Regions from separate parts of the Paenibacillus barengoltzii G22 genome, predicted to be linked through region 2. Evidence: riboswitches for the same ligand, from Rfam matches in the RefSeq annotation. Region 2 holds a riboswitch; each other region holds the start of a gene.
The links. A riboswitch is a leader RNA that binds a small molecule or an ion and turns the genes downstream of it on or off. The one in region 2 is predicted to bind cyclic di-AMP.

Region 1 (3,261 bases), 1.3 Mb from region 2:
AGATCAAAGATGCTGATCGGTCGGGACAGTAACGGGTAGCGTTCCCCGGCGCGCAACATGTAGAACTGCCCGATTTTTCCCGTAAATCGCCCTTGTACCGACAGTTTGAACACCCCTGGTGATATTTCTTTGTTCGCCACTACGATTGCCATAAGCTCCCCCCATCCATTTGATTACACTTCATCAAAGGATGCATGTTTTTAACGGGTTCGTCTGTGACATCTCTCACAACTGGTCATAGGCAGTAATCTGCGCGATTTTGCACCGTCCATTATGATCTTTGCAAAGTTAGGGGATACTAGGGAACATGTACAGTTTTCGGATTGAAGGGGGACTTCACATTGCTTATACAGCTGAAGAAAGTTCTGGTCTGCTGTATGACCGCTTCTCTGGTCATGGCAGGCGGGACTCAACTGTATCCTGTTAAAGCCGACACAGCACGCGATCTCGAACTTAGGGGCCCAACATCTCAGGGGAATCAGGCGGACAATAAGGATACATTCATACCTGCAGGTACCACGTCAGCCGATCTTGGTGAACTGCGCCGCAAATATTCAGAAACCTTCATCTTCCGGGGACCGGAGGTGAAGCAGATTGCGCTGACCTTCGATGATGGGCCGGATCCGCGGTTTACACCGCAAATTTTAGACGTACTTCACCGCAAAGGGGTCAAAGCCACCTTCTTTGTGGTTGGGGCGCGAGCAAAGAAGTTTCCCGGCTTGTTGCGGCGGATGAGTCACGAAGGCCACCTCATCGGCAACCATTCCTATAGTCATCCGAACTTCCGTAACCGCTCCATTAAGCAGTTCCAGAGCGAGATTTTACGCACGGAGAAAATTATTCAGAACGTCGTTGGATATCGTCCCCAATTGATTCGGCCGCCTTATGGAGAAATTAAGGAAGAACAGGTCCAATGGGCGAAGAAGAACGGTTACACCCTCGTAAATTGGAATGTGGATTCCCAGGATTGGAAAGGGATCGACGAAAAGAAGGTGTTCTCCAATGTGATGAGTACGGCGGGCCCCGGCTCGATCATCCTTCAACATTCAGGCGGCGGCGTCGGCTCCGACTTAACCGGCACCATTCAAGCTTTGCCGAAGATCATCGACGCCCTGCAGGCACAAGGGTATCAATTCGTTGATCTTTCTGAGCTGCTGCATACGACCAAATACCGCTGACCCGTATGAATCGGCCATTTGCCAGCAAAACCAAAAAGTCGGCCAGGACATATCCTGACCGGCTTTTTGATCTACACCTCATGTTTAATTTAATACGTAAAGCGTCACATCTTGGAACCCAAACGCTTTCGCATTTGCCGCACTGCCTGGAATAAAGATATCGATCCGATTGCCTTTGATAGCTCCCCCCTGGTCAGTAGCCGTAGCTACAAAAGCTTGATCCGGCAGCCCATCATGGTTATGCCCGGTTACCAACACCTTCGTGCCCATCGGAATGACCTTGGGATCAACCGCGATGGTGCCCAGCTTCAGCGGGTTGCCGAAGTAGTCAACCGCTCCCCATTTTCCATTCTCGCTAGCGGATGCCGAATACGCCGAAGCTTTCACATTAATCGTTTTCGAGTAAGTAAAGGTTTTCCCCCACGCTTCAACCACGTTCCCAGTGGACATCACTTTCAGCTTGGAAGCGGATGCGGTTGTCGTCGCCGCATTTTCCTTCTTCGCCGGAGCAGCAGAAGCTACTCCTGTCGATTGCGTCTGGACGCCCGGAATGGTGATTTTCAATCCAGCGTATATATTACTTGGATTGATGGATGGGTTGGCAGCCATGAGTTTATTCATGTCTACGCCATATTTTTTGGCAAGAAGATAAAATGTATCTCCTTCCACGGCTTTATGTACCGCGTCTGCATGGACGGATATCGTCTGCATCGGAATCGTAAGGCTTACGGCAATCAGCGCCGTTGCTGCAAGTTTAGACCAAATACGAGTATTCAAGTGAATTGCCCTCCTTTTTACTGCGCCTGCGGAGTTAGTTGTCGGATTCGGGAAAAAGGATCATTCCCGGCGCATCGCCTCGATACGCTTCACCCCAAGAAAACAGTCAGCGTGACCGCTTCTGCTTTCATCTTTCGTCCCCCGCACCTCAAGTTCAGGTTTCGGCCTACTCAATATATCACAATTTTGTAACCAATAGGCCAGGTAAATCCCACCAAACGGCGGAATCCCTTGACTGGACTGGTTACATTTTTGTGTTTAATAGTAAAAAGCGTGTAAACTTAGAGCGTACGTTCGAACTCCAAAGGACAAAAAAACCGCCCGAAGTCCTCGGACGGTCCCTCAAATTTATAATACTTTGCTTAAAAAGTCCTGCGTCCGCTGATGCTTTGGCGCCCCAAACACCTCTTGCGGCGTACCTTGCTCCAAAATGACGCCTTGATCCATAAACAGGATGCGGTCACCTACCTCACGGGCAAATCCCATCTCATGCGTAACGATAACCATCGTCATGCCCCGCTCAGCCAGGTTCTTCATGACGTCAAGCACCTCTCCGACCATCTCCGGGTCCAAAGCCGACGTTGGCTCATCAAACAGCATCACATGCGGCTCCATGGCCAATGCGCGGGCAATCGCAATCCGCTGCTTCTGACCGCCGGAGAGCTGCGCCGGATAGGCGTTTCTCTTATCCTCCAGTCCAACCGTGCGAAGCAGATCCATGGCGATTGCTTCCGCTTTGCTTTTATCGAGCTTCTTAACGCGAATAGGGGCCAGCGTAATGTTGTCGATTACGGTCTTGTGCGGGAACAGATTAAAGTGCTGGAACACCATGCCCATTTTCTCGCGGGTTTTATTGATGTCATGGCCTTTGGCAGTGATGGAAGCTCCTTCAAAGGTGATCTCCCCTTCGGTCGGAACCTCTAACAGGTTCAAGCAACGAAGAAACGTACTCTTCCCCGATCCACTCGGACCGATAACGACGACAACTTCGCCTTTGGAGATTTCCAGATCGATCCCGCGCAAAATATGGAGTTGGCCAAATTTTTTATGCAAACCTTTAACGGTGATCACTGGTCTTCAACTTCCTTTCGAACACGCCCAAAATCCGAGACAGCGTGAATGTCAGAATAAAGTACAGAATAGCAACAATCAAGTATGGCGTCATTCCGTCATAGGTGATGCCCACAATCGCGCCGGATTGGAACATCAATTCCGTAATCCCGATAATAGAAACGATCGATGATTCCTTGATAATGGTCACAAACTCGTTGCCAATGGCAGGGAGTACCGATTTGATTGCCTGAGG
Region 2 (3,261 bases):
GAACACCGGAATCATGTTGATCGTTCCAATCGTGGATAACACGAAGTAAGCCGACGCCAGGAAAATTCCCCGCTTAAACGAGGTATGAACTCGCGTCAGCGCGCTGTAAACGATCGCCAGAATGGCCAGCACGAACGTCAACAGGGCATAACCCGCATAGGTAAGCCAGCTGGCGATTTTGGTCTGCCCGGCAACGTAGTCCAGATGTGCCTGAGGTACACTAAAATAGCTCTCCAACGAAGAAACCTTACCGTATTCGAAGCTAAGCTTGATTTCCGCCTGCGATTCACCTAAGGTGTAGCCTTGGATACGGTAGAGGAGGCCTACATCCCCTTCACCGGAGGCCAGCTCCAAATCGCTTGGTTGAAATCCGAAAGCGTTCAGGTAAGGCTGTGCCAGCTCCTCTTTCTCCGCTAGCGTGAGATCCCCTTCCCATGCCTTCATGGAATCGGTCGTTTCCGATCCTACATCCAGCATCATCTGCTTGGTGGCGTTGCTGGAGGAACTAATCTCCTCGAAGCCAACGACTTTCCCCGTAGTCATATGAACATCTACGGTCACGGCGCTTAACGCTTCAGTGGGATCCGTGTAACGGACACGAAATACGTCATAGGGAAATTGCTTGTCATACGTTTTTAAGTATGGGGCGAGCAGATCGGCTTTGGTTAAGTAACCAAACAGATCAGAACGTGTTTCGTATGTAATTAATGCTTTATCCTTCGCGGGATTCGGCAGGTCGATCCCAAGTACCGATTGGACAAATTCACTTGCACTGGCGGCTGCTTCTTGTTTGCTGATCACCTCATTTGATTGCTGCAACTGCAACGATTCTGAATCGGTGGTCGGGAACAGTTGAACGGCCACGAACACAATGAATCCGAGGGCGGCCAGCAGCCACAGATTTTTGGTCTTCATCCTGCGGCGGCCGTTTGACGTCAAAGGGGAATTCACTCGCAAAACTCCTTTGTGATTAAGTTGAAATCAATTCTGGGAAACGTACTCTTCTTATAATATGAGGTATGTTTTTCGCTCAAGTACGTCAAAGTAAAGATAACACAGCTATCCCCCCTGCGCCAGACGGAGGGCAAAATTGACGAGAAACGGCAAAAACTTCGGCAAGTCTACGCATCATTTAGATTGGAGGGGAAGTTGATCTGCACAATCCCTGATTTCGTCTTTTTCTGGTCTTTTTCTTGAAAATAGAGCTTTGTGGTGGGACGCAATAAGGGATATAATCCATTTGACGAAAAATGAATGAAAACAATTGAAAAGATTGGCCGAATTTCGTAATGAAAACGGGGGAACCGTACATTTTGGGGTGAATTTCCCGGAGCTTCAACTTCTTACATGGGAGGATGAAGCGTCCGCGAATAGGGCAACTGGGCATGTCCGAATCCGTCAGCTAACCTCGTAGGCTTGTGCATCAGGAACCAAACACCGAAAGGCATTGGATTTCCAGTGCTTTTTTCTTTTGTTCTTTTTTCAGGAAGACGATGAGGTGAACGCGTTGAATACGAAGAAAATAAACCTTTCTCCGCCGCAGGTATTAGTGATTGGGTTTGCCCTCATCATTTTGCTGGGAAGTCTGCTGCTTATGCTTCCGATCTCCGGGACGTCCGGGGCACCGACGCCATTTGTTGATGCATTGTTTACGGCAACTTCGGCAACTTGTGTAACGGGGCTGTTTGTAGTGGATACGGGAAGGTATTTTTCAACTTTTGGCCATATCGTCATCATCTTGCTCGTCCAAATCGGGGGGCTTGGCTTTATGACCATGGCTACCTTGTTCTCCCTCGTCCTGAAACGGAGAATCTCGCTGAAAGACCGTCTCTTGCTCCAGGAAGCGATGAACCAAAATTCAATGGAAGGCATCGTTCGCTTAATTCGCAAGGTGCTGGTGTATTCGCTGCTGATTGAGTCCGGTGCAGCGGTGTTCCTTACCCTCCGCTGGGCCTTTGATATGCCGTTTGGCCGGGCGCTGTATTTTGGGATTTGGCATTCGATTTCCATGTTTAATAATGCAGGATTTGATCTGTTTGGGGATTACCGCAGTTTAATCCCCTATGTGAACGATCCTTTGATTAACATTGTATCCATCTTACTTATCGTGTCCGGCAGTCTTGGTTTTATTGTCTTGTCCGATCTGGCGGAGTATCGCAAGCATCGCAAATTGTCGCTTCATTCCAAGGTTGTGCTGTCGATGACGGCGGTCCTGATTGCGATTGGTACGATCGTCATTTTCGTGTTCGAATTCACGAATCCACGCACGCTGGAGCCGCTTAGCTGGAGCGGCAAAATCTGGGCCTCTTTATTTCAATCGGTCACGCCGCGTTCGGGAGGGGTGGTCACCCTTGATACCGGTTCGCTGCGTCAGGCTACGCAATTCTTCATGATCATCCTGATGTTCATTGGGGCTTCGCCTGGCTCAACAGGGGGCGGGATCAAGACGACTACCTTTACGATTCTTATCGGTGCGGTGATCTCCATGATCCGTGGACGGACGGATTTGGTGTTATTCCGTTACCGGATTGCTGAGGAACGGATCTCTAAGGCGCTGACGATTACGATGATGGCGCTGTTCGTCATCGTTGCTGTAGCGATGGTATTGTCCACTACTGAAGATGCAAATTTCCTCTCTATCTTGTTTGAGACGACCTCCGCTTTTGGAACCGTTGGATTATCGATGGGCTTAACGGAGCGTCTGACGGATTTTGGAAAAGTAGTGATTAGTCTTACGATGTTTGCCGGACGGCTGGGGCCTTTGACGCTCGCCTATGCGATTGGTCCAAGGAAGGGGAAAGAGTTGTATCGCCATCCAGAAGGTAAAATCATTATAGGATAAGGGGAAAATGGGCAAAAATGAAAAAGCAGCAGTTTGTGGTCATCGGCTTGGGGCGCTTCGGCTCGAGTCTGGCCTTGGAATTGATGGAGTTAGGATATGAGGTTCTGGGCATCGACCGGAATGAAGAGATCGTGGAAGAACTTAGCGATCGGCTCACGCATACCGTTGTCGCTGATGCCACAGAAGAAGAGGTGCTGAAGTCGCTGGGGGTTCGCAATTTTGATTGCGGCATCGTGGCGATTGGCACCGATATTCAAATGAGCATCCTGGCGGCCATTCTCCTTAAAGACCTGGGTATTAAAACGGTAGTCGCCAAAGCGATCTCGCTTCTGCACGGCCGGGCTTTAGAGAAGCTGGGAGTGGATCGGGTGATCTATCCGGAACGCGACATGGGGATTCGCGTGGCCCATCAGCTGGTT
Region 3 (3,261 bases), on a different contig from region 2:
ATTTGATACGCATACGCATTTGGATGCTCCCCAATTTGACGAGGACCGCGAGAAAGTGATCGCGCGCGCTGTGGAACAAGGGGTTACGCGGATGATCAACATCGGATTTAACCGTGAGACAATCCCTTCGACCATGAAGCTGGCAGAGACCTATGACTTCATTTATGCCGCGGTCGGATGGCATCCGCAAGACGCGATTACGATGCAAGAGGGCGATTTGGACTGGATTGCAGAATTGTGCAAGCATGAGAAGGTCGTCGCCATCGGAGAAATTGGGCTGGATTATTATTGGGATACGTCCCCTAAGGACGTTCAACATAAGGTTTTTCGCCAGCAAATTGGACTGGCTCGCAGCTTAGGCATGCCGATTTCCATTCATAATCGGGACGCTCACGAAGACGTGGTGCGCATCCTTCGGGAAGAGAAAGCCCACGAGGTTGGAGGTGTGATGCACTCCTTCTCCGGCAGTTGGGAAATTGCCAAAATGTGTCTAGATTTGGGATTTCATTTGTCGTTTGGCGGGCCGATTACGTTTAAAAATGCAAAACAGCCAAAAGAAGTGTTGGCCAAGACGCCGATGGATCGATTGCTGATCGAAACGGATTCCCCTTATTTAACGCCGCATCCATATCGTGGTAAACGGAATGAGTCCGCTCATGTCCGCTTGGTTGCAGAAATGGCAGCCGAGCTCAAAGGGGTCACTTTTGAGGAAATCGCGGAAATTACCACCCGAAACGCATTGGAACGATTTGGAATCCCGAGTATTTGAGAGCAAAACGGATGAAATAAAGAGGATTTCGGAAAGATTAATGCTTTTTAACCCTCAAAAACAAGGTCATTACATTTTTTTAACCATTTTTTTAAAAAAACGTGGTTGATTCGTCCTTTACAACCTGCATCGAAACAGGATAGAATCTTTTCAGTATCGATTCGGTTCGTTTTGAACCGTACGATGCTTGGTTCCATGAACCAGTCTCGCTGAATCTCCTATGACGGAGAACGGGGGAACCAATACGGATTGCAGTTGGCGATAGCCTGTATGCGTTCGTATTCGATTTCTTTCCAGGGTCTATGGGGTGAATTCAAGGTCATTGCGCCATGAGCGAATGTACTGAGAAAGGGCGGCTCTCTTTCGCCCGAACCCGACAGCTAACCTCGTAAGCGAATAAGAGAGGTCACTCGTGCAGCTATTACACCCAAGACATTCAAGAAGCCACGAAGGAGTTCCTCTAACTCTTTCTCCCGGCTTCTTTTGTTTTGAATAAAAGTAATAGGGTCGTCATACTGTTGGAAAACAGGAGGTGACGACAAGCAGGAGAGACTGGTCAAGGATGCAAAACGCGCTAAGGTAGTCAAGAAGTCATCTTATGAACCACACTTTTAGATTTGAAATTTAAGCAAGCCGCTGCGCGTTTTGTAAAAAGTAACTGTAGTCGCGTCAATCGTTATCATGCATCGACCTAGACGGCGGGACTATGAAGGAGGACGGAAGAAATGGGCATTTTCCGCAAAGAGGAGACCCATGAATCACGCTCATCCAGCATGTCTTACGCAATGCGATGGAAGCATGAGAATTTACGTCAGATAGCGCTCGTCGGCGTTCTGGCCATCGCGGGAATCATCATCATCCTAATCTGGCTGTATAGCCAGGCACAGAAGGAAGTATCCCTGATTGTGGACGGGAATGTCCAGTCTGTGGAGACAACCCAATCCAGTGTAGCTCATCTGCTGGAGGAACAATCGATTAAGCTCAGTGCGAAGGATTCAGTATCCCTCCCGCTGGAAAGCTCGCTGAAGAACGGTGACCGCATTGTCATAGTACGCGCGAAGCCGGTCAATGTGACTGCGGACGGCAATACGAAAGTCCACTTCACGACGCAAAGCAAAGTCGAGGGCGTATTGTCCGAGCTCGGCATCACTTTGGGTGAAGACGACAAGGTGACACCGACATTGGACAGTAAAGTTACCGAGAACCTGAATGTGAAGGTCGTTCGGGTCAGCAAGCAAACGGTGCAGACGAAGGAGGCCGTGCCCTTTAGCGTGGTCAAAACGTCGGACGACAAGCTGCTGAAAGGCACCACGAAAGTGATCCAGGAAGGTTCCGAAGGTCTGGTCATTCACAACATTGAGAAAACTTACGAAGACGGAAAATTCGTGGCGAAGCGTTGGCTCGGCAAAGAGGTCTCCAAGGAAGCTCAGCCGAAGGTGATCGCAGTCGGTACGAAGAAACCTACCGAGGTTCTGTCGGCCAGCATCAGCCGTAAGGGAAATACGGTGAACATCAGCGGAACGACGACCAAAGGTGGCGTCTCATTCAAATATAAAAAAGTCTTGAAAAATGTTACGTTAACCGCGTATTCGGCGGAAGAAGACGGAATTGGCACCCGCACGGCTTCGGGTACCCGCGTGACAGAAGGCAGAACGATTGCGGTGGATAAAGACGTCGTTCCGCTTGGTTGGTGGGTATACATCGAAGGAATCGGCTTCCGTAAGGCAGAGGATACCGGCGGGGCCATCGATGGCCATAAGATGGATGTGTATTTTGATAGTTTGAAGGATGCGAAGAAATTCGGCCGCAAGAAGGGCCGCACCGTCTACGTGATCGGTCCGACGAAGCCGGAATTGAACTAAGTTCTCGTTCTCTTTCGTTTTACAATGCGAAGGGAATAAGATAGTATTAGGATGATGAATAAGACAGTGGATTAGAAGAGGATGATATGATCCTCTTCTTTTTGTTATTCTGGTGGAGACAAGCAAGAACAGGAAGGAAGACAGATTCATGATCAAAGAGGTCATCGTGGTGGAGGGTCGAGACGACACCGTGGCCATAAAGCGCGCCGTAGAGGCGGATACAATCGAGACCGGAGGTTCGGCGATCGGCGAAGCCGTGCTCAAGAAAATCGCTTTGGCGCAGGAACGCCGGGGCGTGATTATTTTTACGGATCCCGACCATGCCGGGGAGCGGATTCGCAAGATTGTGGCTGCGCGGGTGCCGGGCTGCAAGCACGCTTTCCTGCCGGAGGCGGAGGCGACGAAGCGAGGCGACATCGGGGTGGAGAACGCCTCGCCGGAGGCGATTCGCGCCGCGTTATCCCGGGTTCGCAGCGAAGCGCCTGGAGTAGAGGCCGCGATCACCTGGGAAGACTTGATAAACGCAGGGTTAATCGTGCACCCGCAAGCGGCGGCGCGGCGAAAAGCGCTGGGCGAGCTGCTGGGTATCGGATATTGTAACGGAAAGCAGCTCTACAAGCGGTTAACCGT

Region 1: another riboswitch for cyclic di-AMP. It lies ahead of C812_RS07645 (3D domain-containing protein); the one in region 2 lies ahead of C812_RS01760 (TrkH family potassium uptake protein).
Region 3: another riboswitch for cyclic di-AMP. It lies ahead of C812_RS21350 (3D domain-containing protein); the one in region 2 lies ahead of C812_RS01760 (TrkH family potassium uptake protein).

Annotation. Positions count from the first base shown of each region.
Region 1 covers NZ_KE159652.1:1,640,172-1,643,432, reverse strand. Annotated here, with positions in the region: gene C812_RS07655 (dihydroorotate dehydrogenase electron transfer subunit) at 1-152, opposite strand, end outside; gene C812_RS07650 (polysaccharide deacetylase family protein) at 348-1,178, shown strand; gene C812_RS07645 (3D domain-containing protein) at 1,263-1,955, opposite strand; cyclic di-AMP (ydaO/yuaA leader) riboswitch at 1,964-2,132, opposite strand; gene C812_RS07640 (amino acid ABC transporter ATP-binding protein) at 2,304-3,026, opposite strand; gene C812_RS07635 (amino acid ABC transporter permease) at 3,013-3,261, opposite strand, start outside.
Region 2 covers NZ_KE159652.1:359,397-362,657, forward strand. Annotated here, with positions in the region: gene C812_RS01755 (CPBP family intramembrane glutamic endopeptidase) at 1-915, opposite strand, end outside; cyclic di-AMP (ydaO/yuaA leader) riboswitch at 1,266-1,432, shown strand; gene C812_RS01760 (TrkH family potassium uptake protein) at 1,499-2,842, shown strand; gene C812_RS01765 (potassium channel family protein) at 2,860-3,261, shown strand, end outside.
Region 3 covers NZ_KE159656.1:139,599-142,859, reverse strand. Annotated here, with positions in the region: gene C812_RS21355 (TatD family hydrolase) at 1-769, shown strand, start outside; cyclic di-AMP (ydaO/yuaA leader) riboswitch at 967-1,179, shown strand; gene C812_RS21350 (3D domain-containing protein) at 1,495-2,631, shown strand; gene rnmV (ribonuclease M5) at 2,780-3,261, shown strand, end outside.